3 regions of the Sorangium sp. So ce1014 genome follow, and region 3 is predicted to be linked to each of the others. Evidence: riboswitches for the same ligand, from Rfam matches in the RefSeq annotation. Region 3 holds a riboswitch; each other region holds the start of a gene.

Region 1 (9,923 bases), 4.9 Mb from region 3:
GGGGCAACCACGTCGTCGAGCGACGCCGGGAGCGGCGCGGGCGGCGCGACGAGCACCGGCGGCTCGGGCGGCGCTGGGGGCGACGGCGGCGCTGGGGGTGCCGGGGGCGACGGCGGCACTGGCGGAGAGCACGCCACCGGCGGCGCAGGGGGTTCAGGCGGGGCGGGCGGCGCTGGTGACGGCGGCGCTGGTGACGGCGGCGCTGGCGGCGGGGCCGCGGGCGGCGGCGGCGGCGGCGGCGAGGGCTGCACGGGCGCGGAAACGGTGTTCGCCTCCGAGGTGGTAAGCCACCTCTTCGGGCCGGGCCAGACCTATGGGCAGGACAGATTCCCGGGCATCGCCTTCGGTCCTCCCAAGGGCGGGGGTTGCTGCGCTGGCTCGACCGACGTGGTGTCTCTCGGCAACGGCGGCACCGTCACCTTCGGCTTCTCGGGCAATCTCATCCTCGACAGGCCAGGACCGGACTTCATCGTCTTCGAGAACGCGTTCCAGACGGGCCCGACCACCGTGTTCGCCGAGCTCGCGACCGTGGAGGTGAGCCAGAACGGCGTCGACTGGATAGCCTTCCCGTGCACGGCCACGGCGGCCGCCTACGGCTCCTGCGCCGGCTGGCACCCCGTGCTCGCGAACCCCGACACGAGCTCCATCGATCCGACCGACCCCGAGGTCGCGGGCGGCGATCTATTCGACCTCGCCGACCTCGAGCTCAGCTTCGCGCGTTACGTGCGGATCACCGATCGGCCGGACTTGACCGGCGCAACGGGCATCTTCGATCTCGACGCCGTGGCGATCGTAAACGCGTCCTGCCCCTAGCTCTACCTCTGCTGCGGGAAGTCGGCCGGGAAGCGAACCGCAATGACGCCAAGGAACCAGGAAGCAGTGAGGAAAGCAGAACGGGGGAATGCCGGCCCACCCCCAACATATCGCTTGACCAGCGCCGCGCACCACAATATGTAGTACCTCGTGTTGGTGCCTCGGGCTTCGGTCCGGGGCTCAAAAGGGAACCCGGTGCGAATCCGGGGCTGCCCCGCAGCGGTAAGCGAGAACGATCTCCACGACGAGCACTGGCCTCCGGGCTGGGAAGCGGTGGACCGTAGGAACCCGGCGAGAGCCGGAGCGCTCGCAAGTCCGAAGACCTGCCAACATCCTGCGTCGGGGAGACATCCCGCGCCGGTTTGACCTGGAAGCCTCGTGGGAGGGCGGTAGGTCCGAGCTGGCGCCGACTCTCGCGCTTGTCCCGGTTCCGACCCCCTCCCGCGTCGTCTTCCTTTCGCCCGCGGGGGCGAGCGGTCGGTCCGAAGGCTCTCTCCTGAAGAGCACGCGCCCCGTGCGCATCGGCTGGCTTCTTCGCTCTCGCGGCATCGACGCGAGCGGTCCGGGACCGCTCCGAACGAAGCACGACGAGGAGGATTGCCATGCTGAGCGATACGTCGATGAGGAGCAACGGCGCGGCGCCGTTGCGCGCGCTCCACACGCCCCACACGAGCACCCGCGGCGCCGAGGACGCACTCCCGCACACGACGATGCGGGTGAAGAAGAGGAACGGATCGAGCGAGCCTGTCGACGTCAACAAGATCGTCCGGGCCGTGAGCCGCTCTTGCGCCGGCCTGTCCGACGTGGACGCGCTCCGCGTCGCGACAAAGACCATCAGCGGCCTCTACGACGGCGCGACGACGCGCGAGCTCGATCAGCTCTCCATCCAGACGGCGGCCTCGCTCATCGCCGATGAGCCCCAGTACGCGAAGCTCGCGGCGCGCCTGCTCGCCACCTATATCGACAAGGAGGTCCGCAACCAGGAGATCCACGCCTTCTCGCAGTCCATCGCCCTCGGGCGGCGGCTCGGCCTCATCAACGAGCGACTCCACGGCTTCGTGGCGCAGAACGCCCGCAAGCTGAACGACACGATCGAGCCGGGGCGGGACAACGAGCTCGAGTACTTCGGCCTGCGGACCCTCTACGATCGCTATCTGCTCAAGCACCCCGAGACGCGCCTCGTCGTCGAGACGCCGCAGCAGTTCTTCCTGCGCATCGCGTGCGCGCTTTCCGAGACGGCGGCGCAGGCCATCGAGCTCTACCGGCTCTTCTCGTCGCTCGACTACCTCCCGAGCTCGCCCACGATGTTCAACGCGGGCACGGGCCACGAGCAGCTCTCGAGCTGCTTCTTGCTCGACTCGCCGGAGGACCACCTCGAGACCATCTACCAGCGCTACACCGACGTCGCGATGCTCTCGAAGTTCTCGGGCGGCATCGGGCTCGCCTACCACCGCGTGCGGTCACGCGGCTCGCTCATCGAGAGCACCAACGGGCACTCCAGCGGCATCGTGCCGTGGCTCAAGACGCTCGACGCGTCGGTGGCGGCCGTGAACCAGGGCGGCAAGCGCAAGGGCGCCTGCTGCGTCTACCTCGAGCCGTGGCACGCCGACGTGGAGGAGTTCCTCGCGCTGCGCGACAACACGGGCGACGAGGCCGCGCGCACGCACAACCTGAACCTCGCGAGCTGGGTGCCGGACCTCTTCATGAAGCGGGTCGAGGCCGACGGCGAATGGAGCCTGTTCGATCCGAAGGACGTGCGCGATCTGCCCGATCTCTACGGAGACGAGTTCGAGCGCCGTTATGCCGAGGCCGAGGCGGCGGGCCTCGCCAGGAAGACGATGAAGGCGCGCGAGCTCTACGCGCGGATGATGCGCACGCTCGCGCAGACCGGCAACGGCTGGATGACGTTCAAGGACAAGTCGAACCGCGCGTGCAACCAGACGGCGCTGCCGGGCCGCACCGTCCACCTCTCGAACCTGTGCACCGAGATCCTGGAGGTGACCTCGAAGGAGGAGTCGGCCGTCTGCAACCTGGGCTCGATCAACCTCGCGCGCCACACGGCCCTGCGGGAAGACGGCGCGGTCGCGTTCGACCTCGAGAAGCTCGCGCGTACGGTGCAGAGCGCGGTCCGCCAGCTCGACCGCGTCATCGACCTCAACTACTATCCCATCGCCTCGACCCAGCGCTCGAACCTCCGCTGGCGGCCGGTGGGGCTCGGGCTGATGGGGCTGCAAGACGTGTTCTTCCAGATGCGTCTGCCCTTCGACGCCCCAGCCGCGCGCGACCTCTCGCGGCGGATCTCGGAGGAGGTGTACTATCACGCGCTCTCGACGTCCGCGGACCTCGCGGCCGAGAAGGGGCGCCACCCGTCGTTCGACGAGACGCGCGCCGCCCGCGGAGAGCTCCAGTTCGACGCGTGGGACTCCGTCCCGGAGGACACGGCGCGCTGGGAGGCGCTCCGCGCCCGCGTCCGCGCCGAGGGGCTGCGGAACTCGCTGCTCGTCGCCATCGCGCCGACCGCGACGATCGCGTCGATCGCGGGCTGCTGCGAGTGCATCGAGCCGCAGGTGTCGAACCTCTTCAAGCGCGAGACGCTGTCCGGGGATTTCCTGCAGATGAACCGCTATCTGGTCGCGGAGCTCAAGCGGCACGGCGCCTGGAACGACGCCGTGCGCGCGCGGCTCAAGCTCGCGGAGGGCTCGGCCCAGGGCCTCGACGAGCTGCCGGAGGAGGTCCGCGCCGTGTACCGGACGGCGTGGGAGATCCCGATGCGCTCGCTCATCGACATGGCCGCGGATCGCGGCGCCTTCATCGATCAGAGCCAGTCGCTGAACCTCTTCGTCGAGACCCCCACCATCGGTCAGCTGTCGAGCATGTACTTCCACGCATGGAAGAAGGGCCTCAAGACGACCTACTACCTGCGATCGCGCCCCGCGACGCGCATCACCAAGGCCACCGTGGACGCGGCGCCGGACCGGACGCCCGGGGGCGGCGCCGAGCCGCACCCCGAGCGCGGGTGGGTGCCCGCGGCGAAGGCGGCCGCGGACGTGGCGTGCGCGCTCGAGAACCCCGAAGCGTGCGAGGCCTGCCAATGAGCCGCCTGAGCCGCCCCGCGCGCCTCCTGGATCCGGGCCACTGCCTCACCCTGCGCCCGATGGCCTATCCGGTCTTCTTCGAGATGTACCGCGCCGCCATCAGGAACACGTGGACCGTGGAGGAGGTCGACTTCTCGACGGACGTGGGCGACCTGCGGAAGATGACCGGCGCGGAGCGGCACCTCGTCCAGCGCCTCGTCGCGTTCTTCGCCACGGGTGACTCCATCGTGGCGAACAACCTCGTGCTCAACCTGTACAGGCACATCAACGCCCCGGAGGCGCGGATGTACCTGTCGCGGCAGCTCTATGAAGAGGCGTTGCACGTCCAGTTCTACCTGACGCTCCTCGACACGTACATCCCCGATCCCGAGGACCGTCACCGCGCCTTCGCGGCCGTCGAGAACATCCCATCGATCCGGGCGAAGGCCGATTTCTGCATGCGGTGGATCGATTCCATCGAGTCGCTCGGGCGGCTGGACTCGCGCGCCGCGAGGCGGCAGTTCCTCCTCAACGTCATCTGCTTCGCCGCGTGCGTCGAGGGGCTCTTCTTCTTCGGCGCGTTCGCGTACGTGTACTTCCTGCGCTCGCGCGGCCTGCTCCACGGGCTCGCCGCGGGGACGAGCTGGGTCTTCCGCGACGAGAGCGCGCACATGCGCTTCGCGTTCGAGGTCGTGAGCACGGTGCGGCGCGAGGAGCCCGACCTCTTCGACGCCGGACTCTCGCGGTCGATCGCCGACATGATGGATGAGGCGATCGACTGCGAGGCACGGTTCGCGGAGGATCTCCTCGGCGCCGGCGTCGCGGGCATGTCGGCGCGCGACGTGCGCCGCTACCTCGAGTTCTGCGCCGACCAGCGGCTCGCCACGCTCGGCATGCCGAAGCGCTACGGGGCGAAGAACCCGTTCTCCTTCATGGACCTGCAGGATGTCCAGGAGGTCACGAATTTCTTCGAGCGCCGCGTCTCGGCCTATCAGGTCGGCGTCTCCGGGGAGGTCGTCCTCGATGCCTCCTTCTGAGATCGAGCGCATCGAGGCCGGGCTCATCACCGAGGCTCGGCTCGTCGAGATGGTCTTTCCCGGGCAAACGAACCATTACGGGACGCTGTTCGGCGGACAGGCGCTCGCCCTCATGGATAAGGCGGCCTTCATCCTCGCCTCGCGCTACGCGCGCCGCGCGGTGGTGACCGCGAGCAGCGAGAAGGTCGACTTCCATGTGCCTGTGCGGCAGGGTCAGCTCGTCGAGCTCGTGGCGAGCATCGCCGCCACCGGGCGCTCCTCCATGACCGTGGAGGTTGGCCTCTACGCCGAGGATCTGATCAGCGGAGATCGGCAGCTCGCCACCCGCGGCCGCTTCGTCCTCGTCGCGCTCGACACGCACGGGAAGCCGACGAGCGTCCCACCGTTCCGATCGATCGCACAATCCTGAAAAGGAGAAAGGGACTCCCATGTCCGTGCTCGCAACGTGTCTAGGTTATCCGCGTTTCGGCATCGCTCGAGAGCTGAAGAAAGCGCTCGAGAGCCACTGGTCGAAGAGCTCGCCGGCGAGCGAGCTCGAGGCGACGGCGTCGACGCTCCGTCGCCGGCACTGGTCGGCGATGAGGTCGCTGGGCATCGATCAGATCCCGAGCAACGACTTCTCGCTCTACGACCACATGCTCGACATGACGGTCGCTGTCGGCGCGGTGCCGGCGCGTTATCGCGCCATCCCCGATCCTCTCGTTCGTTACTTCGCGATGGCGCGGGGTCTCCAGGACCGCGCCGCGGGCGTCGACGTCGCCGCCCTGGAGATGACGAAGTGGTTCGACACGAACTACCATTACATCGTCCCCGAGCTCGATCCTGGTCAGCAGTTCGAGCTCGAAGCGTCGAAGATCGTGGGCGAGATCGAGGAGGCGCGCGCGCTCGGCGTCGAGACCCGCCCCGTGGTGGTCGGACCCGTCACGTTCCTGCTCCTCTCCAAGCTCGCGCCGGGGTCGCCGGCCGGCGCCAGCCCCCTCGATCTCCTGGATCGGCTGCTCCCGGTCTACGAGGCGCTGCTCGGGACGCTCGCGGAGCGGAACGTCGCGTGGGTCCAGATCGACGAGCCGTGCCTCGTGCTGGACCTGGACGCGCGCGCTCGGGACGCCTGCCAGAGGGCGTTCGCCCGGCTCGCCGCGTGCGCGCGGCGACCGCGCGTCCTCCTCGCGACGTACTTCGGCGCGCTCGGCGAGAACCTCGCGCTCGCCGCGGGGTCGGGCTTCGATGCGCTCCACGTGGACCTGGTGCGCGCGCCGGAGCAGCTCGACGCCGCGCTCGCGGCGCTCCCGCCGTCGATGTCCCTCTCCGCGGGCGTGGTCGACGGCCGAAACATCTGGCGCACCGATCTCGACGCCGCGCACCGGCGGATCCGACGCGCGGTCACGGCGCTCGGGCCGGACAGGGTCTTCGTGGCGCCCTCGTGCTCGCTGCTCCACGTGCCCGCCGACCTCTCCGTCGAGAAGAAGCTGGACGCGGAGCTGCTCCGCTGGATGGCCTTCGCCGCGCAGAAGCTCGCCGAGCTCCGCGCGCTCGCCGACGCCGCCGCGACGAGCTCGCCCAGCTCGGCGGCCTTCGACGAAGCGCGGAGCGCGCTCGCCGCGCGGCGCGCCTCGCAGCGGACCCGGAACCCGGGGGTCCGCGCGCGGGTCGACGCAGTGAACGATGGGATGCTGCGCCGGGCGTCGCCGTTCGCCGAGCGGGCGGCGAAGCAGCGCGCGCGCTTCGGCCTCCCGGCGTTCCCCACGACGACGATCGGCTCGTTCCCTCAGACAGGCGACGTCCGCGGCGCTCGCGCCGCGCTGCGCGCTGGTCGGATGACGTCGGAGCAGTACGAGCGATTCCTGAAGGACGAGACGCAGCGCTGCGTGAAGAGGCAAGAGGCTATCGGGCTCGATGTCCTCGTACACGGCGAGTTCGAGCGCAACGACATGGTGGAGTACTTCGGCGAGCAGCTCGCCGGCTTCGCGTTCACCGAGAACGGGTGGGTCCAGAGCTATGGTTCGAGGTGCGTGAAGCCGCCCGTGCTCTTCGGGGACGTGTCGCGCCCTTCCGCGATGACCGTCCCGTGGTCCACGTTCGCGCAGTCGCTCACGGCGAGGCCCATGAAGGGCATGCTCACGGGGCCCGTCACGATCCTCCAGTGGTCCTTCGTGCGCGACGATCAGCCCCGCAGCGAGACGTGCGCGCAGATCGCGCTGGCGCTCCGGGACGAGGTGGCCGACCTCGAGGCCGCCGGCATCGCGATGATCCAGGTGGATGAACCGGCCATCCGCGAGGGGCTGCCCCTCTGCCGCGACGCCTGGGGAGCCTACCTGCGATGGGCCGTGGACGCGTTCCGGCTCGCCACGAGCGGAGTCCGCGACGAGACCCAGATCCACACGCACATGTGCTACTCGGAGTTCGGCGACATCCTCGACTCCATCGCCGCGATGGATGCCGACGTGCTCTCCATCGAGACGTCGCGCTCCAGGATGGAGCTCCTCGCCGACTTCGCGCGCTTCCGCTATCCGAACGAGATCGGCCCGGGCGTCTACGACATCCATTCGCCGCGCGTGCCGACCCTCGACGAGATGGTCAATCTGCTCGAGGTCGCAGCGCGCGTGCTGCCCGGCCATCAGCTCTGGGTGAACCCGGACTGCGGGCTCAAGACCCGCGGCTGGGAAGAGGTCGAGGCGGCCCTGGTCAACATGGTGGAGGCGGCGCGGCTCGCTCGACAGCGGCTCGCCGGCGTGACGACGTGACGGGTGCCGACATCGATACGTCGCGGTGTCCGCTCTGCGACGAGGCCAATGCGTGCGGGGTGGCCGGGGGGGCGCCGACATGCTGGTGCTTCGAGGTGTCGATACCCGCAGCGGTGCTCGATCGGGTCCCCCAGGAGGCGCGGGGCGTCGCGTGCGTGTGCAGGGCGTGCGCGACGGGGCGGAGGGATCCGGCCAGGACGACTGAGCTGATCGGCCGGCTGTTGCGGGGCCGGTGACGCGCCTCCGGTCCGCCGCCGGAGGGCCGGGGTCGCTCCTCGACCGAGGATCTGCCCTCCCGCGCGCTGCGCCAGAGGTCATCGACAGGCTCGCCCTCGTCAGCGCAGCCGAGGAACGCGACAGGGGGAAACCATCGCACCCGCGATCCACACCCATCGGGAGGTCATTTCAGCCCCTTTGCCCAGCCAGGCGGGCCGCGCCATAACACACGGTCGAGCCTGGTAGCACGATCTTTCAAGATCGTGCTACCAGCCCAGCCGACGAGGCGCCGGCAGGCGAGCGGCGACAGAAAGGATGGATCCGGGGCCCCTCGCTCAGGCCGCCGGGCGAGCTGACGTTGCCGCTATCCGCACATCCGCGGGCGCCGAGGATCATCGACCGGCGCGGGCTCGGCCGGCACGCCCGCGAAGCGCGCGCGCAGGTCCATCCAGAGCGCGAGCCTCGACCAGTCGGGCTCCTTGACGGGCTTCATGCGCTCCTGGTCGAGCCACGGGTTCGGGAAGAACACCGTCATCATCTGCTCGTTCCGGCCGTTCCAGAGCCTCAATCCCCAGCTCCTCGAGCGTCCCTCCGCGTCGCGGTCGCAGTAGAACGCGGCGCGCGCGCACTGCCGCCATCGCGCGAGCTCCGGCGGCGTGGGCCGCGCCTTCGTCCCCTTGTGGGCTCCGACGCAGAGGTGAAAGTGCCATGCGCCGGGCTCGTCCGGCCCGATCGTCAAGTAGCCGTCGAGGTAACCGACCCGGGGCTTGCTCGCGAACCGGAGCTCGAACACGGCGCCCTGGAGGCACGGGCCGAAATCGATGGCGCTCCAGTGGTCCTCGAACAGGACCCTCACCAGCTCACGATACGCCTCTTCCGCCGGCGGGACATCGAAGTACTCCGTCGTCGTTCCGTCGAGATTGCGCTCGGTCGAGCGTTCAGCCACGTCATCACTCATCTTGTCTTGTCCGATCTCCAGGGTGGCAGGGTTGCACACGAGCTACTCGCCGCCCCCGAGCGCAGGGGGAGCGCCATAGACGGCCGCTCGAACGATCCGGGCGGCGTCGAGCATGGCCGGCCCCGGATCGCCGAGGAGCGCGTCGTCGAGCTCGACGACGCCGCCGGCCGCGCTGCAGGCGCGGAGCCGATCGAGACCCGCCTGTCCGCACAGGACCCTTCGCATTCCGGCGTTCGTCACAAGGACATCGGGGTCGAGCGTCAGGATCTGCTCCGGCGTGTACTCCGGCCAGTCGCGGTGCGCGCTCGCGGCCGCGTCGACCAGCCCCGCCGAGGCGAGCACGTCGTGGTAGCTCGTGCCCGCCGTGCCTCCGAAGAGGCGGCCGCCGTAGCCGCTCAGGTACATGCCGCGACGGCGCTGCGGAGGCTGGATATCGGCGGCCACCGCGGCCATGCCGTGCGCGAGGGCCGTCGCGAACCGCCGGCCGCGCTCGGGGTGGCCGACCAGCGCGGCGATCTCGTGCGCGTTGCGGACGAGGGCGGCGAGCCCGCGCATGGGGCCGAGGTCGTAGACGGTCAGGCCTGCCTCGCGCAGGCGCGCGATCGGGCGGGGGTCACCGTAACCGTTGAGGAGGATGAGATCCGGTCGCAACGCGAGGAGCGCCTCGATGTCGGCGATGTCCTCGACGCGGGCCTTGCCGGCGTACCGGTAGCCGCGCGGCGAGCGGCGCGCGCCGTACCCGGTGAACGCGACGATGCGATCGGGCTCGCAGAGCTCCACGAGCAGCGCGTCCGCCACCGAGCTCGCCGACGCGATCCTGCGGAAATCGAGGAGCGCCACGGCGGCTCCCGCATGATCTTCGAGCGCGGCCGGGTTCTCCTTCGCCGCGACGCCGCCGGGCGCGCGCGCGGCGGTGTGCTGCGGTCCGGACGGCGACCGCGGGTCGGAGGAGCGCGGCAGCGCGGCCGCGGCCGCCGACAGGGCGAGCGCGCCGGCGAGCGCGCCGTAGTTCATCCAGGCGACGGCGCTCATGACGGCGCTCCCCCGCCGAGGGCGTCCGGATCGATGGGCAGGCGGAAGCCGA
Region 2 (9,923 bases), 1.1 Mb from region 3:
CGCCCCGCGCGCGGGAGTCATGCTCGACTGGGACGATCTGCGCTACTTCCTCGCCGTCGCGCGGCACGGCAACCTCTCGGCCGCCGCGCGCGCGCTCAAGGTCACCCAGCCGACCGTGGGGCGGCGCATCGACGCGTTCGAGCGGCGCCTCGGGGCGAAGCTCTTTCAGCGCTCGCCGTCGGGGTTCGCGCTCTCGGCCGCGGGCGAGACCGTGCTCGGCCACGCCGAGCGCATGGAGCAGGGCGCGCTCGCCGCCGAGCGCGCCGCCTCCGGCCGCGACGCAGGCCTGAGAGGCCACCTCCGCGTCACCGCGTCCGAGTGGCTCGCCGTCCGCGTCCTCGGGCCGCTGCTCGTTCCCTTCCTCGCGCGCCACCCCGCCATCTCCGTCGACCTCATCGCGGATGCGCGCTGGCTCAGCCTCCCGCGGCGGGAGGCGGACATCGCCCTTCGCCCCGCCGCGTTCGAGCACCAGGAGGTCTTCCAGCGCGAGGTCGCGCGGATCGCCTTCGGCCTCTACGCCTCGGAGGCCTACCTCGCCGAGCGCGGCCTGCCGGACTGGGACCGGCAGTGCGAGGGCCACGCCCTCGTCACGATGAACGACGAGCCGCCGGCCATCGCCGATCTGTCATGGCTGCGCGCCGTCGCCTCGAAAGCCCGCGTCGCCGCCCGCACCAACGGCCGCGAGACCCAGGCCACCATGGGGGCCGCCGGCGTCGGGCTCGTCTGCCTGCCGCGCACCCTGGGCGACGCGACGGCGGGGCTGCGCCTGCTCTCGCCGCCGTCGCCGCCGCCCGAGCGCGCGCTGTGGCTCGGGGTGCACCGCGACACACGCGGGGTGCCGCGCGTCAAGGCGCTCGTCGCGTTCGTCATCGACGCCCTCGGGCCGCTGCGCGGCGCCCTGCGGCCCGGCGCGCGGCCGCGCGAGACCCGGTGACGCGCGCCCCCGGCTACCGGCCCTGGCCGAGCTGACAGGCCCTGTGCGCCTCGAAGGCAGGCGCGCAGTCCATGTGCACGAAATCGGTGTCGCACGCCGACTCGCGGGAGCCCAGGCACTCGAAGAGCGGATCGAGCCACGCCGAGATCTCCTCGCAGGTCATGAACGACCCGATGCGGACGATCCCGCCCATGCAGTCGAAGTACGGCGCGGTCAGGTCGTTGCAGGGGCGCGGCTCGGAGAGCAGATCGACGCAGGCCTCGCGACAGCCGGGCTCCCGGCACGCCGTGTCATCGAAGATCTCGCAGAAGAAATCGCACGAGGCCTCACGGACTCGGCCGAGCCCGTCCCGCTGGAGCTCGCCGTCTGCGGGCCCACGCCCGCGCTCTGGCGCGACGTCGCGTTCGCGCTCGACGTCGCGCTCGCGCCCCCGGAGCCGTCGTCGCCGTCCGGGGAGCCGTCGACCACCACGCTCCCGCCGCAGGCGCTCGCCCCCGCGAGGGCGACGAGCGAAGCCAACCGCGCTGAAAGCAGCGTCGTTCTCATCCCCGGGAGCCTACACCCAGGCGGGCAGGGGAGGGGCGCTCGCCGCCGGGCGCCCCCGGCCGATCACTCCACCGCCTGCGACTGCTCGATCGCGTCCTCGCGGCGCTCCCGGCGGTTGCACGCGAGCACCTTCTTGCGGACGCGCACCGCGTCGGGCGTGACCTCGACGAGCTCGTCGCCGTCGATCCACTCCATCGCCGTCTCGATCGTGAGCAGCCGCGGGCTGGCCAGGAGGACGTTCTCGTCCTTGCCGTGGTTGCGCACGTTGGAGAGCTTCTTCTCCTTGATCACGTTGACGTCGGTGTCGTTCGGCCGGTTGTGCTCGCCGATGATCATCCCCTCGTAGACCTCGACGCCGGGGACGATGAAGAACATCCCGCGCGGCTGGAGGTGGTGCAGCGCGTACGGGGTCGCCACGCCGATGCGATCGGCGACGATGGCGCCGGTCGGGCGGCGCATCATCGGGCCGCCCCAGGGCGCCCAGCCGTCGAACATCGTGTTGAGCAGGCCCGTCCCGCGCGTCGCCGTCAGGAACTCGCCACGGAAGCCGATGAGCCCGCGCGACGGCACCCGGAACTCGAGGCGCGCGCGCCCGAAGCCGGGGTTCGTCATCTTCACCATCCGGCCGCGCCGGCCGCTGAGGCGCTCGGTCACGATGCCGACGTAGGTGTCCGGCGCGTCCACGACCACGAGCTCGACCGGCTCCATCACCTCGCCGTTGATCTCGCGCGTGACGACCTCGGGGTTCGAGAGCTGCATCTCGTACCCCTCGCGCCGCATCGTCTCCACGAGGATCGCGAGCTGGAGCTCGCCGCGGCCGAGCACCACGAACGTGTCGGGCACCTCGGTCGGCTCCACCCGGATCGCGAGGTTCTTCATCGCCTCGCGCTCGAGCCGCTCCTTCAGGTGACGGCTCGTCAGGTACTTCGACTGCTTGCTCTTGCCGGCGAACGTCGACGTGTTCACGCCGATCTTCATCTTGATCGTCGGCTCCTCGACCACGATCCGCGGCAGCGCCTCGGGGCTCGCCGGATCCGCGATCGTGTCGCCGATCGTGACCGCATCGAGCCCCGCGATGGCGACCACCTCGCCCGCGACGGCGCTCTCGACCGAGACCCGCTTCAGCCCCTCGTAGGCGTAGAGCATCTTCACGTAGCCGCGCGACTGCCCGTCCTCGCCGAGGAGCGCGACGTCGGCGCCGGACCGGGCGGTGCCCCGGACCACGCGGCCGACCGCGAGCCGGCCCACGTAGTCGTCGTGGGTCGTGTTGCAGACGATGACCTGGAGCGGCCCGTCGGGGTCGCCGGAGGGGCCGGGGACCCGCTCGAGGATCGTCTCGAAGAGCGGCACGAGGTCCGTGGCCTCGTGCTCGAGCTCGCGCTTGGCCTGGCCGAACTTCGCGACCGCGTAGAGCGTCGAGAAGTCCATCTGCGGGTCGCTCGCCTCGAGATCGCAGAAGAGGTCGAACACCTCGGAGAGCACCTCGTGGGCGCGCGCGTCGCTCCGGTCGATCTTGTTGATGACGACGATGATCGGGAAGCCGCGCTGGAGGCACTTCGAGAGCACGAACCGCGTCTGCGGCAGCGGGCCCTCGGCGGCGTCGACGAGGAGCAGCGCCCCGTCGGCCATCATCAGCGTGCGCTCGACCTCGCCGCCGAAGTCGGAGTGGCCGGGCGTGTCGACGATGTTGATCTTGACCCCGCGGTACCGGATGCTCGTGTTCTTCGCGAGGATCGTGATGCCGCGCTCCCGCTCGAGGTCGTTCGAGTCCATGACCCGCTCGGCCACGACCTCGTTTTCCCGGAAGGCGCCCGACTGGCGGAGCATGTGATCGACGAGGGTCGTCTTCCCGTGGTCGACGTGGGCGACGATGGCGATATTGCGGAGGTCATTACGCGGCATATATACAGCGGCGGCCGTTTAGCACGCGTTCCACGGAGGAGCGAGCCCATCCTCGCTAGAGCTCGAACGTTCGGCCCGCCCGCGACGCGAGCGCTGCGAGCCGAGCGGGCGAGGTGAGCGGGAGCGATTGACAGCCGGAGGGGCGCCACCGTAGGGTGCGCCCGCGCTGGTGCCTGGGCGCCTGCCCAGGCTGAATAGGGAACCCGGTGAAATTCCGGGGCTGCCCCGCAGCGGTAAGCGAGAACGACCTCCCACGAAGCACTGGCCCGCGAGGGCTGGGAAGCGGTGGACAGTAGGAACCCGGCCCGGCCGGAGCGCTCGCGAGCCCGAAGACCTGCCAGCGCCCGGCGACGGGGAGACATCCGATGCCGGTTCGACCTGGGAGCCTCGAGGGAGGCGGTTAGGTCCGAGCCGGTGCATCTCTGCGCACGTCCCGGATCCCGAACCGCCCCCCGCGATGCCTCCTGGTCGCCCGTGGGGGCGAGGGTCGGTCCAGCGCATCGCGCCGGATTCGCCTTTTCCTCCTCGCGGAGCTCGACACGAGCGGCCCGCCGCCGCTCCGCGCGATGGCAGCGAAGGAGGACACGAATGCTCCGCGAGACGGTCACGATCGGTCACGAACACCGCCATCCGCTCGGTCGGATGGCCGCACTGGCCCTCTTGCTGGCCACCGCGCGGCCGGCGCGCGCCGAGGTCGAGCCGCCGGAGGCGCCCGCGGACGGGGGCGCGCTCGAGGTCACGGTGCAGGCGGAGAAGCCGGGCAGCGAGGCCGCCTCGCGCGTCTCGGTCGGGTACCGCGAGCTCGAGCTCCGGCCGAGGCTCCGGCCGGGCGACCTCCTCGAGGCGGTCCCCGGGCTCTTCGCCGTGCAGCACGCCGGCGGCGGCAAGGCGAACCAGTATTTTCTGCGCGGCTTCGACGCGGACCACGGGACCGACGTCGCCTTCTTCGTCGACGGGGTGCCCGTCAACCTGGTCAGCCACGGCCACGGGCACGGCTTCACCGACCTCTACTTCATGATCCCGGAGCTCGTGACAGGGCTCGACGGCTACAAGGGGCCTTATTACGCGAGCATCGGCGATTTCGGCACGGCGGGCGCCGTCAACCTCCGCTTCGCCGAGAAGCTCGACGAGAGCACCGCGCAGCTCAGCGTGGGGCAGTACGGCATCCTGCGCGGCCTCGTGATCGCCTCGCCGGATCTCGGCGACGATTGGCGCGCGGTGGCCGCGGCGGAGGTCTACCGGAACGACGGGCCGTTCCTCAATCCGGAGCGGCTCGAGCGCTTCAACGTGTTCCTGAGGGCGACGCACGACCTCGGCGGCGCCGGGAAGGTCCAGATGACCTGGATGTCCTACGGATCGACCTGGTCCGGCTCCGGCCAGATCCCGGCGCGCGCCGTGTGCGGCGAGGGCGAGCAGGGCGGCCTGAACCCGCCGCCCTCCGCCTTCGGACAGCCGTGCATCGACCATTTCGGCGCGGTCGATCCGACCGAGGGCGGGTCGACCGCGCGGCACATGGGGTCCGTCGCCCTCTCGACCGCGTGGCGGGACGCCGACCTGAGCGCGATGGCCTACCTCCTCGGCTATCGCTTCACGCTGTACTCGAACTTCACGTTCTTCAGCGAGGACCCCGTCCACGGCGATCAGATCGAGCAGAACGACGACCGCACCGTCGCGGGCGCAGAAATCCGGTTCCGCAAGCAGCTCGAGCTCGGGGGGGCGAGGTTCACGACCTCGCTCGGCGCGCAGCTCCGCGCGGACGGGATCGACAAGTCGCTCCACCACGACCAGGCGCGCGAGCGGCTCGAGGAGAGGGACCGGACCCACATCGACGAGGGCCAGATCGGCGTCTACGTCGAGCAGGACGCCCGGCTCCGGCGCTGGCTCCGCCTCGTGCTCGGCGCGCGCGGGCAGTGGATCGACGTCAACGTGGACGACCTGCGCGAGGACCTCCGGGCGACCGGGAACAGGTCGAGCGGCGCCCAGGGGCAGATGCAGCTCCTGCCGAAGCTCACGGCGATCGTCTCGCCGATCGACGGGGTCGATCTCTTCGCCCACTACGGGCGCGGCTTCCACTCGAACGACGCCCGGGGCGTGGTGCTGGCCCAGGGGGCGGCGACGCTGATCACCCCGGCGACGGGCTACGAGGTCGGCGCGCGGGTCGCGCCCGTGCGCGGGCTCTCGCTGAGCGCGGCCGGGTTCCTGCTCGATCTCGACTCCGAGCTGGTCTGGAGCGGCGACGCCGGCGTGACCGAGGCGTCGGGGCAGACGCGGCGCTACGGGGTCGAGATCGGCGCGCGTTACCGGCTCGGGAGCTGGCTCTTCGCCGACGTGGACGCGACCTTCACCCGCGCGCGCTTCCGCGTGAACGCCGGCAACGCGAGCGCGGTCGCCCTCGCGCCGACGCGGACGCTGACCGCGGGGGTCGGCGTCCGCCCGACGTTCGGCGCGTTCACGCCGTTCGCCGCGCTGCGGGTCAAGGCGATCGGCGCGCGGCCCGCGACCGAGGACGAGTCGCTCACCGCCGAGGGGTTCACGGTCGTCGACGCGAACGCGGGGCTCCGGTGGAGGAACGTCGAGGTGGCCGTGGACGTCCAGAACCTCCTCGACACGACGTGGCGCGAGGTCCAGTTCGCGAGCGACTCGCGGCTGCCGTACGAGCCGGCCGCGGTCACGGGGATCCACTACTCGCCGGGGTGGCCCTTCACGGCGATCGGGCGGGCGACGCTGCACTGGGAGTGAGGGGGTGCTGCGCTCAGGCCCGCGTGGCCGAGCGCGCGACCCTGGCGTGCGCGGGGGCGAGGGAATGACGTTCGCGGCGGCAGCGGCGGCGGAGGGAGGCAGGCTCGCGACCCGCGGTGCGCGCGTGTATCGTTCGCGCAGCCATGCCGACGCCCCGCGACGTCTTGCTGCTGCTCCCCCGGGCTGATCTCACGGCCCTGGCCGACCGCTTCGAGGTCGACCTGCCCGACCGGCGGAAGAAGGCGGCGATCGTCGACGCGATGCTCTCGGCGCCGGGGCTGCGTGCGGAGGGACTGCTGCGCGCGCTGCCTCTCGGCCAGCTGAAAGGCCTGTGTCGCACGCTCGACCTCGACGCACGTGCGCGAGACAAGGCCACCCTCGTCGCCCGTCTGCTCGGGGAGGCCTCGTCGCAGATCGACGCCCGAGACGTCGAGGGCACCGACGAAGCTCCTTCGGCCCGACCCGGCGCGGAAAGCGAAGCGCAAGAAGGTCGGCTGACGAAGGAGCTGATCGTGGGCTGCCTGCTCGAGGCAGCCAAACTCCTTCGGCACACGCTCGGTCCGAGCGGGCAGCATCGGATGACGATCGCCGTCCTGCTCCTCCTGAAGCGTCTGAACGACGCGGAGCCTTCCACGTTCAACATCTCCGTGCCTGCCCAGGCGCGCTGGGCGACGGTGGGTGCGAGCGTTCCATCAATCGACCTGGCACTCAACCGGGCCTGTGTGGCGCTCGAGGAGAGCAATCCGGCCCTCCGCGGCGTGCTCTCCTGGGCGGATTTCACGGACGAGCGACGCTTCGGGGAACGCGCGGAGCGCCTTCGCCTCCTCCACCGGCTCGTCCAGCTCCTCTCGGGGATGTCGCTTCGAGACGGGGATCTGGCCACGCCCGACACGCTGGGGCGCGCCTTCCAGATGTTCCTCGAGGAGATGGACCTCCGGGACGCGAAGCGCGCCGGTGAGCCCCACCCCACGATCGCGATCGCGGAGCTGATGGCCGAGCTGCTCGACCCCTCCGAGGGGATGCGTATCTACGATCCGGCGTGCGGCTACGGCACCTTGCTGGTCGCGTGCGCGACGTACGTCGAGCGCCGCGGCGGGAGCGGGCGAAGCCTCTCGCTCCGTGGTCAGGAGAGGAGCGTCGAAGCCTGGACGCTCGCCAGGATCAACATGCTCCTGGCTGGTCTGCCGGACGCACAGATCGACAGGGGCGACACGCTTCGCGATCCGCGCAGTACCGTGGGCGGGCATCTCGTGCAGCACGACCGCGTCCTCTGCGTTCCGCCGGTCGGCCTGACGTGGGGGCTGCATGATACGGCGGAGCGCGAACCCCATGCGCGCTTTCGGTACGGCGTGCCCCCCAGGAACCAGAGTGAATTCGCGTTCTTGCAGCACATGCACGCCAGCCTCCACCGCTCGGGGGTGATGGCGATGCTGGCGCCCGGCGGCGTCCTGTTTCGCGGAGGAGCCGAGGGGGAAATCCGCAAGCGAATGCTGAAGGACGACCTGTTCGACGCGGTGGTTGGGCTCCCTGCCAACCTGTTCCCGGCGACGAGTGGCCCCGCTGCGCTCCTCGTACTGCGCCGCGACAAGCCGGCGTCGAGGAAGGGAAAGGTGCTCTTCATCGACACCTCGCGAAGGTTCCAGGAGGAGCGCACGAGGAACCGGCTCGGGCCCGAGGACGTGGTGAAGATCACGAAGACCTTCCGGTCGGCCAGCGACGTTCCCGGGGTTGCGCGCCTCGTCCAACTCAAAGAGATCGCGACGAACGGGTTCAGCCTGGCGGTTCGCCGGTACGTCGACGATGACGCGCCGCCGGGCGACGAAGCCCCGGCGCAGATGTGGCGGCGCGTCGAGCTCAGGAACTATCGGAGCATCGCGGAGGCCAGCGTCGAGCTGGCCCCCTTCACGGTGCTCGTCGGCCCGAACGGCAGCGGCAAGTCCAACTTCGCGGACGCCATCGTGTTCGCGCGCGACGTCGCGACGGACGCCGCGACCGCGGTCGAGCGGCGCGGCGGACTCGCCGGCATCAGGCGCTGGCAGCCGGCGGACGAGGAGGACCGAACCGAAGTCCACGTCGACGTCCGCGCCGCAACGTCGCGCGCGGCTCTGGAGACAGACTACCTGCGTCACCGGTTCACGATCCGCGCGAAGGGCGACGGATCCTGGGCATTTCGCAGCGAGACCATCGAGCTCTTCGTCAGAGGCGCCCCGGTGGTCTGGGTCGAGCGGACGCCCGAGGGACTGAAGGTGGAGACCGAGCCGGGGGAGCGCGTGGCCTCGAGCGAGAGCGCCCCGAGGCCCAGCGAGACCGCGAGCGCCATGGTGTTCGCGCGCCAGCTCTTCGACCTCGCCACGGCCACAGCGCTCCGGAACGTCACGCGGATCCGGCTAGACGCCGAGGCCATGCGAAAGCCGCAGGTCGCGACCGAGAACACACGCCTGGACGAGTCGGGAAACAACATCGCCGTGGCGCTCCGGAGCCTCGATCCCGAGGGACAGGCGCGCGTCCTCGCCGCCATGCAGCAGATCGTCCCGGGGCTCTTGCGCATCGCCGTGGAGGCGTTCGATCGCTTCCTGCTCCTCAAATTCGAGCAGCGTCAGCCCGGGGGACACGTGGCGCGGTTCTCGGCGAGCGAGATGTCGGACGGCGCGCTTCGCGCGCTCGGTATCCTCGTCGCTGCCCAGCAGATGACCGGAGACGAGCTCGTGATCATCGAGGAGCCCGAGGTCGCGATCCACGTCGGAGCCGCCCAGCTGCTCTTCGATGTGCTCAAGGACGCGTCGACGAGGGGCTCTCTGCTGATCACCACGCACAGCGCCGATCTGCTCGACGCCGCGCGCGAGGAGGAGATCCTCGTGTGCTCGTACCGTGACGGGGTGACGCAGATAGGTCCGCTCTCGTCCGCGCAGCGCGACGTCGTTCGACAAGGGCTGTTCTCCGTCGCCGAGCTGATGCGCTCCGAGCCGCTGCGGATCGAGGGGGAAGAACCCACGAGCGTCCAGCTCTGAGCTCGATGAGGCGGCTCGTCTGCATCGTCGAGGGCAAGGGCGAGGTCGCCGCTATCCCGAACCTCTGTACGAGGATCCTCCGCCAGTACCTCGGAGACATTGCGTGGATCGTCGATCAGGATCCGATCCGGCAACCTCGTGGCAAGCTGGTGGACGGGACGCGCAAGAGCCCGCTGCGCCTCTGTCACGCCGATGGTGTGCGCCGCGCCGTGCTGCTCGCGCGGCAAACCCGGAAGGCCGACGCCGTGCTCATCCTGTGCGACGCGGACGTCGATTGCCCTGCGACGTGGGGCCCGGACGCGGCGCGCGTGATCAAGGAGCTCATGTCCGGCGACGCCGTGATGGCTGTTTGTGAGTACGAGACGTGGTTGCTTCTCAACTTTGCGGAGGATGCCCTGCGGCGGGCTGGAGCCCCCATGCCGGAGAGCAAACGCGGCGCTAAGGAGGTGCTGAAACGGCTCGTCCCGGGCTACCTGCCGACAACGCACCAGCTGAGCGAGACACGGAGGATCGACATCGCCCTCGTCCGCAGGCGATCCGACAGCCTCGACAAGCTCGTCCGGGCGCTGGCAACGATCTCGGGCATGCCCCTTCCGGATCGCTGAGCCGGCTGCGCCGTCGTCGCCCGGGAGGAAGGCCTCGATCCGCCGCCGCACGCGCACGCGCTGTAAGCTCCGCCCGGCCGCCCCGTTGCGAAGAGGTGCGCCCCCGGTCTCCACGCCGGAGCGCCGTCACGAGGGTTCCCATGCTGCTCCGCGTCCGCTCGTTTCACGCTCCGCGCATGCGCCACCCCG
Region 3 (9,923 bases):
GGGGCGAGGCATCGCCCAAGTCGCCGCGGCCGCGGGCCTCGAGGTGGTCCTGTGCGACGTCTCGAGGCCGGTGGCGGAGTCTGGCAAGGCTCAGATCGCCGCGATCCTCGCGAAGCAGGTGGAGAAGGGGAAGATGGCCCCGGAGGCGCGGGAGGCGCTCCTCGGCCGCGTCGCGGTCGCGGACGGCATCGCCGGCCTGTCGGGGGTCGACCTGGCCGTGGAGGCGGTGACCGAGAGCTTCGACGTGAAGAGCCGGATCTTCAAGCTCGCGGACGCGGCGATGCCGCAGGGGGCGATCCTGGCGTCGAACACGTCGTCGATCTCGATCACGCGGCTCGCGGCGGTGACCGGCCGGCCTGAGCTGGTCATCGGGATGCACTTCATGAACCCGGTGCCGCTGATGAAGCTCGTCGAGCTCATCCGGGGGGTGCAGACGTCGGACGCGACGTACGAGGCCGTCCGGGCCCTCACGGTGGGGCTGGGCAAGACGGTGATCACCTCGAAGGACCAGCCCGGGTTCATCGTGAACCGGATGCTGATCCCGTTCCTGAACGAGGCGTGCTTCGCGCTCCAGGAGGGGCTGTCGACGCCGGAGGACATCGACGCGGGGGCGCGGCTCGGGCTGAACCACCCGATGGGGCCGCTGGAGCTCGCGGACCTGATCGGGCTGGACACGGTGCTCTCGATCGCGGAGGTGCTGCACCGGGAGTTCGGGGACTCGAAGTACCGGGCGCCCACGCTGCTGCGGAACCTCGTGGCGGCGGGGTGGTACGGGAAGAAGAGCGGGCGGGGGTTCTACGTGTACGACGAGAAGGGGCAGAAGACGGGGAGGGCCGTGTAGGCGGCTGCGCTGCGGCGCGCGCGGCGGCGCCAGCGGGGGCGGGGGTGGAGGGACGCCGCGCTATCCGCGAGATGCGAACATTTTTGGCGGTCCGGGAGACAGCCTGTCCACGCGATTGCCCACGACCGCGTGCGGTCTGCGTCCAGGAACGCAATGAATACATAGCAGGCCCAGACGGGCACGAAATGACGCCTTCCGGGGCGCAAGGCAGGCGCTTCCCCCCGGCGCCGGGCGCTGCTAACCCCACCCCATGACCGCTCAAGAACAGCAGCCGGGGATCTCTGCTCGCGGTACGCTCCAGTTCGTCGCCGTCGAGCGCGCGGGCCACGTCGCCACCGTGACCATCCAGCGGCCCGACAAGCTCAACGCCCTGAACCCCGCCGTCCTCGGCGAGCTCACCGCGGCCTTCCGCGACCTGCTCGCGCCCGCCGAGGGCAACGAGGTCCGCGCGGCGGTGCTGACCGGCGCCGGCAAGGCGTTCGTCGCCGGCGCCGATATCGCGGAGATGGCCGCCATGAACAGCATCGCCGCGAAGCGGTTCGCCGACGCAGGCCACCGCCTCGGCGACCTCATCGAGACCGCCCCGTTCCCCGTGATCGCCGCGGTCAACGGCTTCGCGCTGGGCGGCGGCTGCGAGCTCGCCCTCGCCTGCGACTTCATCTACGCCGCGGAAGGCGCCAAGCTCGGCCAGCCCGAGGTGAACCTGGGCGTCATCCCAGGGTTCGGCGGCACCCAGCGGCTGCTGCGACGGGTCGGGCCCGGACGCGCACGCGAGCTCATCTACTCAGGCGACATGATCACCGCCGAGCAGGCGCTCTCGATCGGGCTCGTCAACGCCGTCTTCCCGGCGACCGAGCTCCTCGCGCGCGCCCGCGACACCGCCCTCAAGATCGCCTCGCGCGGGCCGCTCGCCGTCGCCGCCGCCAAGCGCGTCCTCCTGCGCGGCGAAAGCCTCGACCTCGCCGCCGCCAACGAGCTGGAAGCCCAGGCCTTCGCCGCGCTCTTCGGCAGCGACGACCAGCAGCTCGGAATGAAGGCTTTCCTGGCGAAATCCCAGGCCGCATTCATTGGAAAGTGAGTTTCCGAGCCGCCCGCCAGATGGCAAAAAAATACCGCGCATCATGCTGGAGGGGGGCCAGACATGACCGCGGCAGGGGGACCGCGGCGACGTGGTGAACGTCCGCCGCGGTGCTCAAGAAAACCCGCACGCGCTCCGGGCCGGGGGGGGAAACCGCGCCGGTGCGCATGCGGTGATCAGAGTGTGGCACCCGAGGGCAGGTTGTCGATAACAAAGTGCAAGGCATGCACGCGGGTGAGCGAATTGCGCCCGGCACGAGGACAGCCAGACGACCGCACAGCGCAGACGCCGCCCATTCCCGCGAATGCGCGTTCGAGCCGGGCATACCCGTGCACGGGAGACAGCCTCCGGTGGAGTCCATTTTCGCGTTCTCGGAAAGGAGAACACGAGAGCCCGCCGCCCCCTCTCACGGCAGGCGCCGCGACAAAGGGAGCCAGGCACGGAACACCTGCTCACAAGTAAAGAGCCAGGACGAACAAGGCACACTGCCGCGAGAAAACCACCGGAGCGGGCGCTGCGCGCACCAGGCGCGCACGCTCCGAGAGGGCCCAGCACCCGCGCCGCGCGCACGGGGCGGCGCCGCCCCGAGAGGACGCCGGAGCCAGCAGCGACCCTGAGGTGAACAAGTAAAGAGACTTTAACTACAGAAGCACAAGGCTTGCAGCATTTTCGAGAAAGCTTTGCCTCGTGCGTCTCGGTCAATTTCTCCTTCTCCTTCTCGTCCGCGCCTCCGATTCCACCATTGCACAGGGCGCGATCCCGTGTGGCGCTGCCGGTCGGCTCGACAGGGCGGCGCCATCAGCGCACGGCACACCGCGGCAGCGCCGGGACCGTCCGCTCGCCGCGCCGCGAGACGAGCGCCTCCCCGCGATCGCGGCGCGACGTCCTTGACGCCGGGCGCGAAACGGGACTACCGAGATCCATCTGACAATCTACGCCTCGGGTGCCCTCAGGGCATAACAGGGAAGCCGGTGCAAAACCGGCGCGGTACCGCCACCGTGAGTGGGGAGCTGCCTCCGAAGACCACTGGGCCTCATGAACGGGCCTGGGAAGGTGGACGCAGCGCTGGGAGCTCGAACAGCTCCCTGAACCCATGAGCCGGGAGACCTACCCGAGCCCCCCACGAGGTGCAGCTTGCGCACGTCTTCGTGGCGTTCGGGTGCGGACCTCACCCGGAGCGCCGAATTCGGTCCCCACGGCCGTGCCGTGTCCATCGCCTGCGTGTTCCTGGTGACGCTCCTCGCGGCCCGGCCCGCGGCCGCCATGCACCTCGCGGAAGGCGTCCTGCCGCTCGGCTGGTGCGCGGTCTGGAACGCGATCGCCCTGCCCTTCGTCGCGATCGCCCTCCACCTGCTCCGGCAGCGCACCCAGCAGGACGTCTTCTACAAGCCGTTCGTCGGCCTCGTCGCCGCCGCCGTCTTCGCGATCTCGTGCATGCCCGTGCCGGTGCCGACCGCCGGGACCTGCTCCCACCCGTGCGGCACCGGGCTCGCCGCGGTGCTCATCGGCCCCTGGATGGCCGTCCTCGTCACCGTGGTGGCGCTCCTCATCCAGGCCCTCTTCCTCGCGCACGGCGGGCTCACCACGCTCGGCGCCGACGTGGCGTCGATGGGCATCGCGGGCGCGTTCACCGGGTACCTCGCCTTCCGGCTCGCGCAGCGCTGCGGCGCGAGCCTCTGGGTCGCGGGGTTCCTCGCCGGCGTGACCTCGGACTGGGCCACGTACGCGACCACGGCGCTCGAGCTCGCGCTCGGGCTCGCTGGCGAAGGGTCGGTGACGTCCATGTTCACCGGCGTCGCCCTCGCCTTCGTCCCCACCCAGCTGCCGCTCGGCCTCCTCGAGGGCGCCATGACCGCGGGGGCCCTCGTCTTCCTGCGCGCCCGGCGGCCCGACATCCTGGAGCGGCTCCGGGTCGTCCCGCTCGCCGCGGGGGCGTCGTGACGCGGCGGGTCGCGCAGCGCGCGCTGCCCGCGTTCGCACGGCGCGCGCGCGCCGCCGCGCCAAGGCTCGCCGCCGCGCTCCGGCTCACCGCCGCGCTCCCGGCTGCCGCCGCGCTCTGGCTCGTCGCGTGCGGCAACGCCTCCTGGGACGGGGTCGACGAGGCCGTGATCCGCCGCGTCGCCGAGGACGCGGGGCGCCACGACACGGGGCCGCTGTTCGCGGGCTTCGAGGGCGATCTCCTGCTCTTCGCGTTCCTCTGGGCGGGGCTCCTCTCCGGCTTCGCCCTGGGCTACTTCTCGCGCGTGCTCTTCGTCGAGCGCGCCGGTCAGCCCGCCGGCGAGCCCGGCGGCAAGCCCGGCGTCGAAGGCCTCCGTGCCGACTGATCTCCCCGCGCGGCTCCGCGACGTGGATCCCCGGCTCCGCCTCGGGGCCGCCGTGGCCGCGTGCTGCGTCGCCGCGGGCGCGCGCTCGCCCTGGACGCCGGCCGCGCTGCTCGTCGTCGCGTGCGCGGCCCTCCGCCTCCAGGGTGTGACGGCGGGCGCCGTCCTCCGCGCGTTCGCGCCCGCCGCGTGGGTCGGGGGGCTCGCGGCCGCGCTCGCGCTCGCGCTCACCCCGGGGGAGCCGCTCCTCGCGGGCGCGCCGTTCCCGCTCGACGCCCTCACGCGCGAGGGCGCCGGCCGCGCCGCGGCCATCGCCGCGCGCGTCCTCGCGGCGGCCGCGGTGCTCCGATGGCTCGCCAGCGCCGCCGCCCCCGCCGAGATCGAGGCGGCGCTCGCCGGGCTCGGCGCGCCCGCGGCCCTCGTCGAGCTGCTCGCGCTCGCGCGGCGCTTCGCCGGCGTGCTCCAGCGCGCGGCCGACGGCGCGTGGAGCGCCGCCGCGCTCCGCGGCGGGTTCGCGCACCCGCGCGCCGCCGCGCGCTCGGCCGGCGCCATCGCGGGCGTCGTGGCGCTCCGGACCCTGGAGCGCTCCGAGCACGCCGCCCTCGCGATGCAGCTCCGCGGCTACAAGGGAAAGCTCCCCGTCGCCGACCGCCGGGCGAGCGCGCCCGCCGCGAACCTCGCGTTCGCCGCCGCCGCCCTCGCGGCGCTCGGGCTCAGCGTCGCCGCCGGCGAGGCGGGATGAGCGCCATCGCCCTGCGCGCCCCCCGCATCGGCTATCGCGGCGCCGAGCCCGCGCTGCGCGACGTGCGCCTCGACATCGCCGAGGGCGAGTCCGTGGCGGTGCTCGGCGGCAACGGCGCCGGCAAGACCGCGCTGCTCCGGACGCTCGTCGGGCTCCTCCCCGTGCCCGGCGGCAGCGTCGAGATCTCGGGCCGCCGCGTGGGCTCGCCCTCGGACGCCGTGGCCGCGGGCGCCGCGCTCGTGCTCCAGGACCCGGACGACCAGCTGCTCGGCGCGACGCTCCTCGACGACGTCCTGTTCGGCCCGAGGAACCTCGGCCTGCCCGCGCCCGAGGCGCGGCGCCGCGCCGAGGCGGCGCTCTCCGCCGTGCAGATCGCGCACCTCGAGGGCCGCGCGATCGAGGCGCTGAGCTTCGGCGAGCGCAAGCGCGCGTGCATCGCCGGGATGCTGGCGATGCGGCCGCGCGTGCTCTTGCTCGACGAGCCGACCGCGGGCCTCGACCCGGAGGGCGAGCTCTCCCTCTGCCGGACGCTGCGCGCCCTCTCCGAGCAGCAGGGGACCACGCTCGTCGCCGCGACGCACGCGGTCGATCTCGTGCCGCTCTTCGCGACGCGCGCGATCCTGCTCGGCGACGGGCAGGTCCTCGCGGACGGGCCGCCGCGGGAGGTGTTCGCGCGCGGGGAGCTCCTCGCGCGGGCGCGGCTCAGGCGGCCCTGGGTCGCGGAGCTCTGGACCCGGATGAGCCCGTCCCCCCCGCGGGGCCACGCAGGCCTTCCGCTCACCCTGGAGGAGGCGCTCGCATGCATGACGATGGGCTCCTGCTGATCGGCCACGGCAGCCGCGACGCCGCGTCGAACGCCGAGTTCGAGGCGCTCGTGGCCGACTACCGCGCCTCGCGCTCCGGGATCGTCGTGCAGCACGGCTACATCGAGCTCGCGACGCCCTACCTCGCCGACGCGCTCGCGGCGCTCGCGGCGCGGGTGTCCCGGGTGGCGGTCGTGCCGCTCTTCCTGTTCGCGGCGGGTCACGTGAAGAACGACATCCCGCTGGCGCTCGAGCAGGCGCGGGCCGCGCACCCCGGCGTGCGCTTCTCGGCGGCGCGGCACCTCGGCGTGCACCCGGCGCTCGCGGAGGTCGCGTTCGAGCGCGCCGCGTCCGTGCTGCCGGACGACCCGGCGGCGCGGGCCCGGACGGCGCTCGTCGTGGTCGGGCGCGGGGCCAGCGACCCGGACGCGAACGGCGATTTCTGCAAGATGGCGCGCCTCATCGGCGAGGGCCGCGGGCTCCAGCTCGTCGAGCCGACCTTCATCGGCATCACGCGGCCCTCGGTCGAGGAGACGCTCGATCGCGTCGCGCGCCAGCGGCCCGAGCGCGTCGTCGTCCTCCCCTACTTCCTCTTCGCCGGCCGGCTCATGACGAAGCTCGCCGAGCAGGTCGATCGCTTCGCCTCGACGTACCCGTGGATCCGCGCGTCGCTCGCGCCCCACCTCGGCCTGTCGAGCGCGCTCTTCGGGCTCGTCGACGAGCGCGCGCGCCAGGCGCTCGCCGGCGAGTCGCCCCTCCCCTGCGACACGTGCATGTACCGCACCGCCATGCCGGGGCTCGCCCAGGAGGTCGGTGGGCTCAAGGCGATGCTCTACAGCGTGCGCCACACGCTGACGCACACGCAGGCGTCGAACCACCTGCACGCCCACCGCCCGCTGCGCAAGCACGTGCTCGTCTGCGGCAATGCCGACTGCGTGGACCGCGGCAGCCTGGCGCTGCTCGAGTCGCTGCGCCGCCGCCTGAAGCAGGCCGGCCAGCAGCAGCAGATCCGCGTGACGAGGACGTCGTGCATGGGTCGCTGCGGCGAGGGGCCGACGGTCGCCGTCTACCCCGACGGGGTGTGGTACCGCGGCGTCCGCGAGGAGGACGCCGAGGACCTCGTGGAGGAGCACCTGCTCGGCGACCGGCTTGTGGCGCGGCTCGTCGACGACATCATGCAATGAGGCGCGGCGCCCGGAGCCGCGCTCGAGCATGGATTTCTGACCCGCGGAAATAGTCCTCGAGGTCGCTCTCGATGAGGGCATCCCGAGCGCCGGCCAATTTGACTCATTTGTCCTATTGAGTCATATGAGTTCTGTGGCAGTTCGGCGCCCCGACAAACCCCGCGACCCTGCGCGGCGCACCAGGATCCTCGAGGCCGCCAAGCGCCACTTCGTCGAGCGCGGCTTCAAGGGCACCCACCTCGACGCTGTCGCCGCCGAGGCCGGCTGCGCGAAGGGTGCCCTCTACCTCGAATTTGCCGACAAGGAGTCCCTCCTGCGCGAGGTGGTCGAGCAGTCCTTCGCCACGATCCGCGTCCGCTTCGCCGCCGAGGTGATGGGCCTCGAGTCCCCGCTCGATCGCCTCGTCGCGACCCTCCGCTTCGCCTACCGCCAGCAGGCCGCCGAGCCCCTCTTCGGCAAGCTCCTCCGCGAGGACCCCGACCTCCGCGCGCTCCGCCTGCTCGACGACGCCGCGAGCGCCGCCGCCGCGAAGGCGCAGATCGCCCAGATCAGCGGCTGGGTCGACGAGGGCATCGCGCGCGGCGAGATCCGGCCCGACGTCGATCGCGACGCGATCCCCTTCGTCCTCGGCGTGCTGCGCTTCGCGCCCCAGCACCTCGGGCTCGTCACCTCGTCCGGCCTCTTCGCCGGCGAGCGCACGCTCGACGCGATCGTCGACATCTTCCGCGCCGGCCTGGCCGCGCGCCCCGCGGCGCCCCCCACGGAGACGACCTCCACGAACGCGATTCCCACAGAGCAGCGCGCGACCGCGTCGCGCGCGAGGAGCAAGCGATGAACCAGGCGATCGAGGTGAATGCGCTCGGCAAGCGCTTCGGGAAGGTCACGGCCGTCGACGGCGTGACCTTCGCCGTCGCGGCCGGCGAGATCTTCGGCTTCATGGGGCATAACGGCGCCGGCAAGACCACGACGTTGCGCATGCTCCTCGGCCTGACCCGGCCGACCGCGGGCTCCGCGCGCGTGCTCGGGCGCGACGTCGTCCACGAGACGCTCGAGGTCCGGCGGAACGCGGGTTATCTGCCCGCGTCGTACTCGCTGCCCCCCGACATGACGGCGCGCGGCTTTCTCCACTACGTCGCCGCGATGTTCGCGCTGCCCCGCGGCGTCGCGGCCGCGCGCGCCGACGCCCTCCTGCGCCGCTTCGGGCTCGAGCGCGAGGCCGACCGCCCCCTGCGCGGCTTCTCCACCGGCATGGCCCAGAAGGTCGGGATCGCCCAGGCGCTGATCAACGAGCCCGCGGTGCTCCTGCTCGACGAGCCGACCTCGGGCCTCGATCCCCTCGGCCGCCACGAGCTCCTCGAGATGCTCCGCGCGCTCGCGCGCGAGCGCGGCGTCACCATCGTGTTCTCCTCGCACATCCTCTCCGACGTCGAGGCCCTCTGCCAGCGCGTCGCGGTGATGCATCGCTCACGCCTCGTCGCCTGCGACGAGGTCGAGCGCCTCAAGGACGCGCACGGCGCGCGCACCATGGACGATCTCTACCTCGCGCTCGTGCGCAGGGAGGCCGCGTGATCCGCCTCCTGTGGCTCGACTACCTGGCGACGCTCCGCGAGCGGAAGACCTGGCTCTGCGTCGCGATGCTCGCTTACGCCCTGGTCGCGATCCCCGTCGTGCTCGCGCGGCCGCCCGATCACGTGCGCGCCGCGATCGCGGCCTGGTTCGGCGACGCCACGCCGTTCCAGATCTTCATGTACGTGTGGATCGACCTGACGATGAACAAGGTGATCGCGTTCCTCCCCGTGGTGATCGCCAGCGGCGTCGTGCTCCGCGAGCGCGACACCGGCGTGCTGCCGCTCCTCGCCAGCAAGCCGCTCTCGATCCCTCGCTACTTCGTGGTCCGCGCGCTGAGCGCGTGCGCGGTGATGGTGACCCTGCACGTCGCGACCCAGCTCGCCGGCGCCCTCTACTTCACGGCGCGCGTCCCCGGCTTCCGCCCCGGCCCCTTCCTCGGCGCGATGTCGCTCCACGCCTTCGCGGCGCTCTTCGCGACCGCGCTCTGCGCCGCGATCGCCGCGTGGGTGAAGCACCGCGGCGCCTCCGCGCTGATCGGGTTCGCCACGCTCGGGGGCCTCGTGGGCCTGTCGCTCATCGGCTTCTATCAGCCCGCGTGGCGAGGCATCACCCTCGCGAACCCGATCACCCTCGGCGCGCTCGGCCTCGGGAGCCTCGACCGCCTCGGCCCCGCCGTGCTCGGCCCGCCGATGCTCGCGCTCGCCGCGCTCACCGCCCTCACCATCGCGGTGGGCGCCGCGGGCGTCCGGAGGATGGAAGCATGACCCCGACGACCGCCCCCGCCGCGGGCTCGCTCCGCGGCTACTTCGCGCTCGAAGCGCGCCACGCCCCGCGCCGCACCTCGCTCGTCGCGGCGATCGCCGGCGTGCTCGTGGTGCTCGGCACCCACGCGCTGCTCGTTCGTGTACCGGCGCAGGTCGTCCGCTTCCTCGAGCAGGCCTTCGAGATCGAGGGGATGGCCGCCGTGCTCTTGATCAACGATCTCCTCGCCACCTATTTCGTCGCGTACTTCGTCGCCCTGACAGGCCTCGTCAACGCGACGGTCACGGCGCGAGAGGAGCATCGGCTCGAGCTCCTGCTCGCCAAGCCGATCCGCGCCCGCGTCCTCCTCGCCGCGCGCACGGCGCCCTCGCTGCTCGCCGGGGCCGGGGCGGGCGTGGTGGTCGCGGCCTGTACCGCGCTCGCCGTCGCGCCGTACATCGAGGCGAACGATGGGGTCAGCGTGGCGGGCGCGCTCGGCGGCGGCCTCTTCCTCGTCGCGCTCGCGGTCGCGCTGCTCTCGGCGCTCCTGCCGCTGCTCGTGCGGATGCGAGACGGCTTCCACGCGCTCCTTGTCGCGTCGGCCGTGTGGGTCGCGCCGCTGATGCCCACGGCGGCATTCATGT

Evidence for each region. Region 3 has a riboswitch for cobalamin ahead of WME75_RS01615 (energy-coupling factor ABC transporter permease). Riboswitches for the same ligand answer to the same signal wherever they lie in the genome.
Region 1: it holds a riboswitch for cobalamin, as region 3 does, so the genes downstream of both, WME75_RS20365 (ribonucleoside-diphosphate reductase subunit alpha) here and WME75_RS01615 (energy-coupling factor ABC transporter permease) in region 3, are expected to answer to the same signal.
Region 2: it holds a riboswitch for cobalamin, as region 3 does, so the genes downstream of both, WME75_RS05655 (TonB-dependent receptor) here and WME75_RS01615 (energy-coupling factor ABC transporter permease) in region 3, are expected to answer to the same signal.

What each region holds. Positions count from the first base shown of each region.
Region 1 covers NZ_CP150356.1:5,336,155-5,346,077, forward strand. Annotated here, with positions in the region: gene WME75_RS20360 (hypothetical protein) at 1-813, shown strand, start outside; cobalamin riboswitch at 951-1,158, shown strand; gene WME75_RS20365 (ribonucleoside-diphosphate reductase subunit alpha) at 1,416-3,908, shown strand; gene WME75_RS20370 (ribonucleotide-diphosphate reductase subunit beta) at 3,905-4,924, shown strand; gene WME75_RS20375 (acyl-CoA thioesterase) at 4,911-5,333, shown strand; gene metE (5-methyltetrahydropteroyltriglutamate--homocysteine S-methyltransferase) at 5,353-7,665, shown strand; gene WME75_RS20385 (cysteine-rich CWC family protein) at 7,662-7,901, shown strand; gene WME75_RS20390 (DUF7676 family protein) at 8,246-8,827, opposite strand; gene WME75_RS20395 (ABC transporter substrate-binding protein) at 8,882-9,871, opposite strand; gene WME75_RS20400 (ABC transporter ATP-binding protein) at 9,868-9,923, opposite strand, start outside.
Region 2 covers NZ_CP150356.1:1,493,029-1,502,951, forward strand. Annotated here, with positions in the region: gene WME75_RS05640 (LysR family transcriptional regulator) at 20-934, shown strand; gene WME75_RS05645 (hypothetical protein) at 948-1,127, opposite strand; gene typA (translational GTPase TypA) at 1,544-3,382, opposite strand; cobalamin riboswitch at 3,546-3,726, shown strand; gene WME75_RS05655 (TonB-dependent receptor) at 3,971-6,121, shown strand; gene WME75_RS05660 (N-6 DNA methylase) at 6,265-9,129, shown strand; gene WME75_RS05665 (hypothetical protein) at 9,135-9,734, shown strand; gene WME75_RS05670 (DNA-directed RNA polymerase) at 9,875-9,923, shown strand, end outside.
Region 3 covers NZ_CP150356.1:398,041-407,963, reverse strand. Annotated here, with positions in the region: gene WME75_RS01625 (3-hydroxyacyl-CoA dehydrogenase family protein) at 1-841, shown strand, start outside; gene WME75_RS01620 (enoyl-CoA hydratase/isomerase family protein) at 1,092-1,919, shown strand; cobalamin riboswitch at 2,844-3,048, shown strand; gene WME75_RS01615 (energy-coupling factor ABC transporter permease) at 3,126-3,860, shown strand; gene WME75_RS01610 (hypothetical protein) at 3,857-4,243, shown strand; gene WME75_RS01605 (CbiQ family ECF transporter T component) at 4,233-4,982, shown strand; gene WME75_RS01600 (energy-coupling factor ABC transporter ATP-binding protein) at 4,979-5,806, shown strand; gene WME75_RS01595 (CbiX/SirB N-terminal domain-containing protein) at 5,782-6,969, shown strand; gene WME75_RS01590 (TetR family transcriptional regulator) at 7,103-7,804, shown strand; gene WME75_RS01585 (ABC transporter ATP-binding protein) at 7,801-8,538, shown strand; gene WME75_RS01580 (hypothetical protein) at 8,535-9,302, shown strand; gene WME75_RS01575 (hypothetical protein) at 9,299-9,923, shown strand, end outside.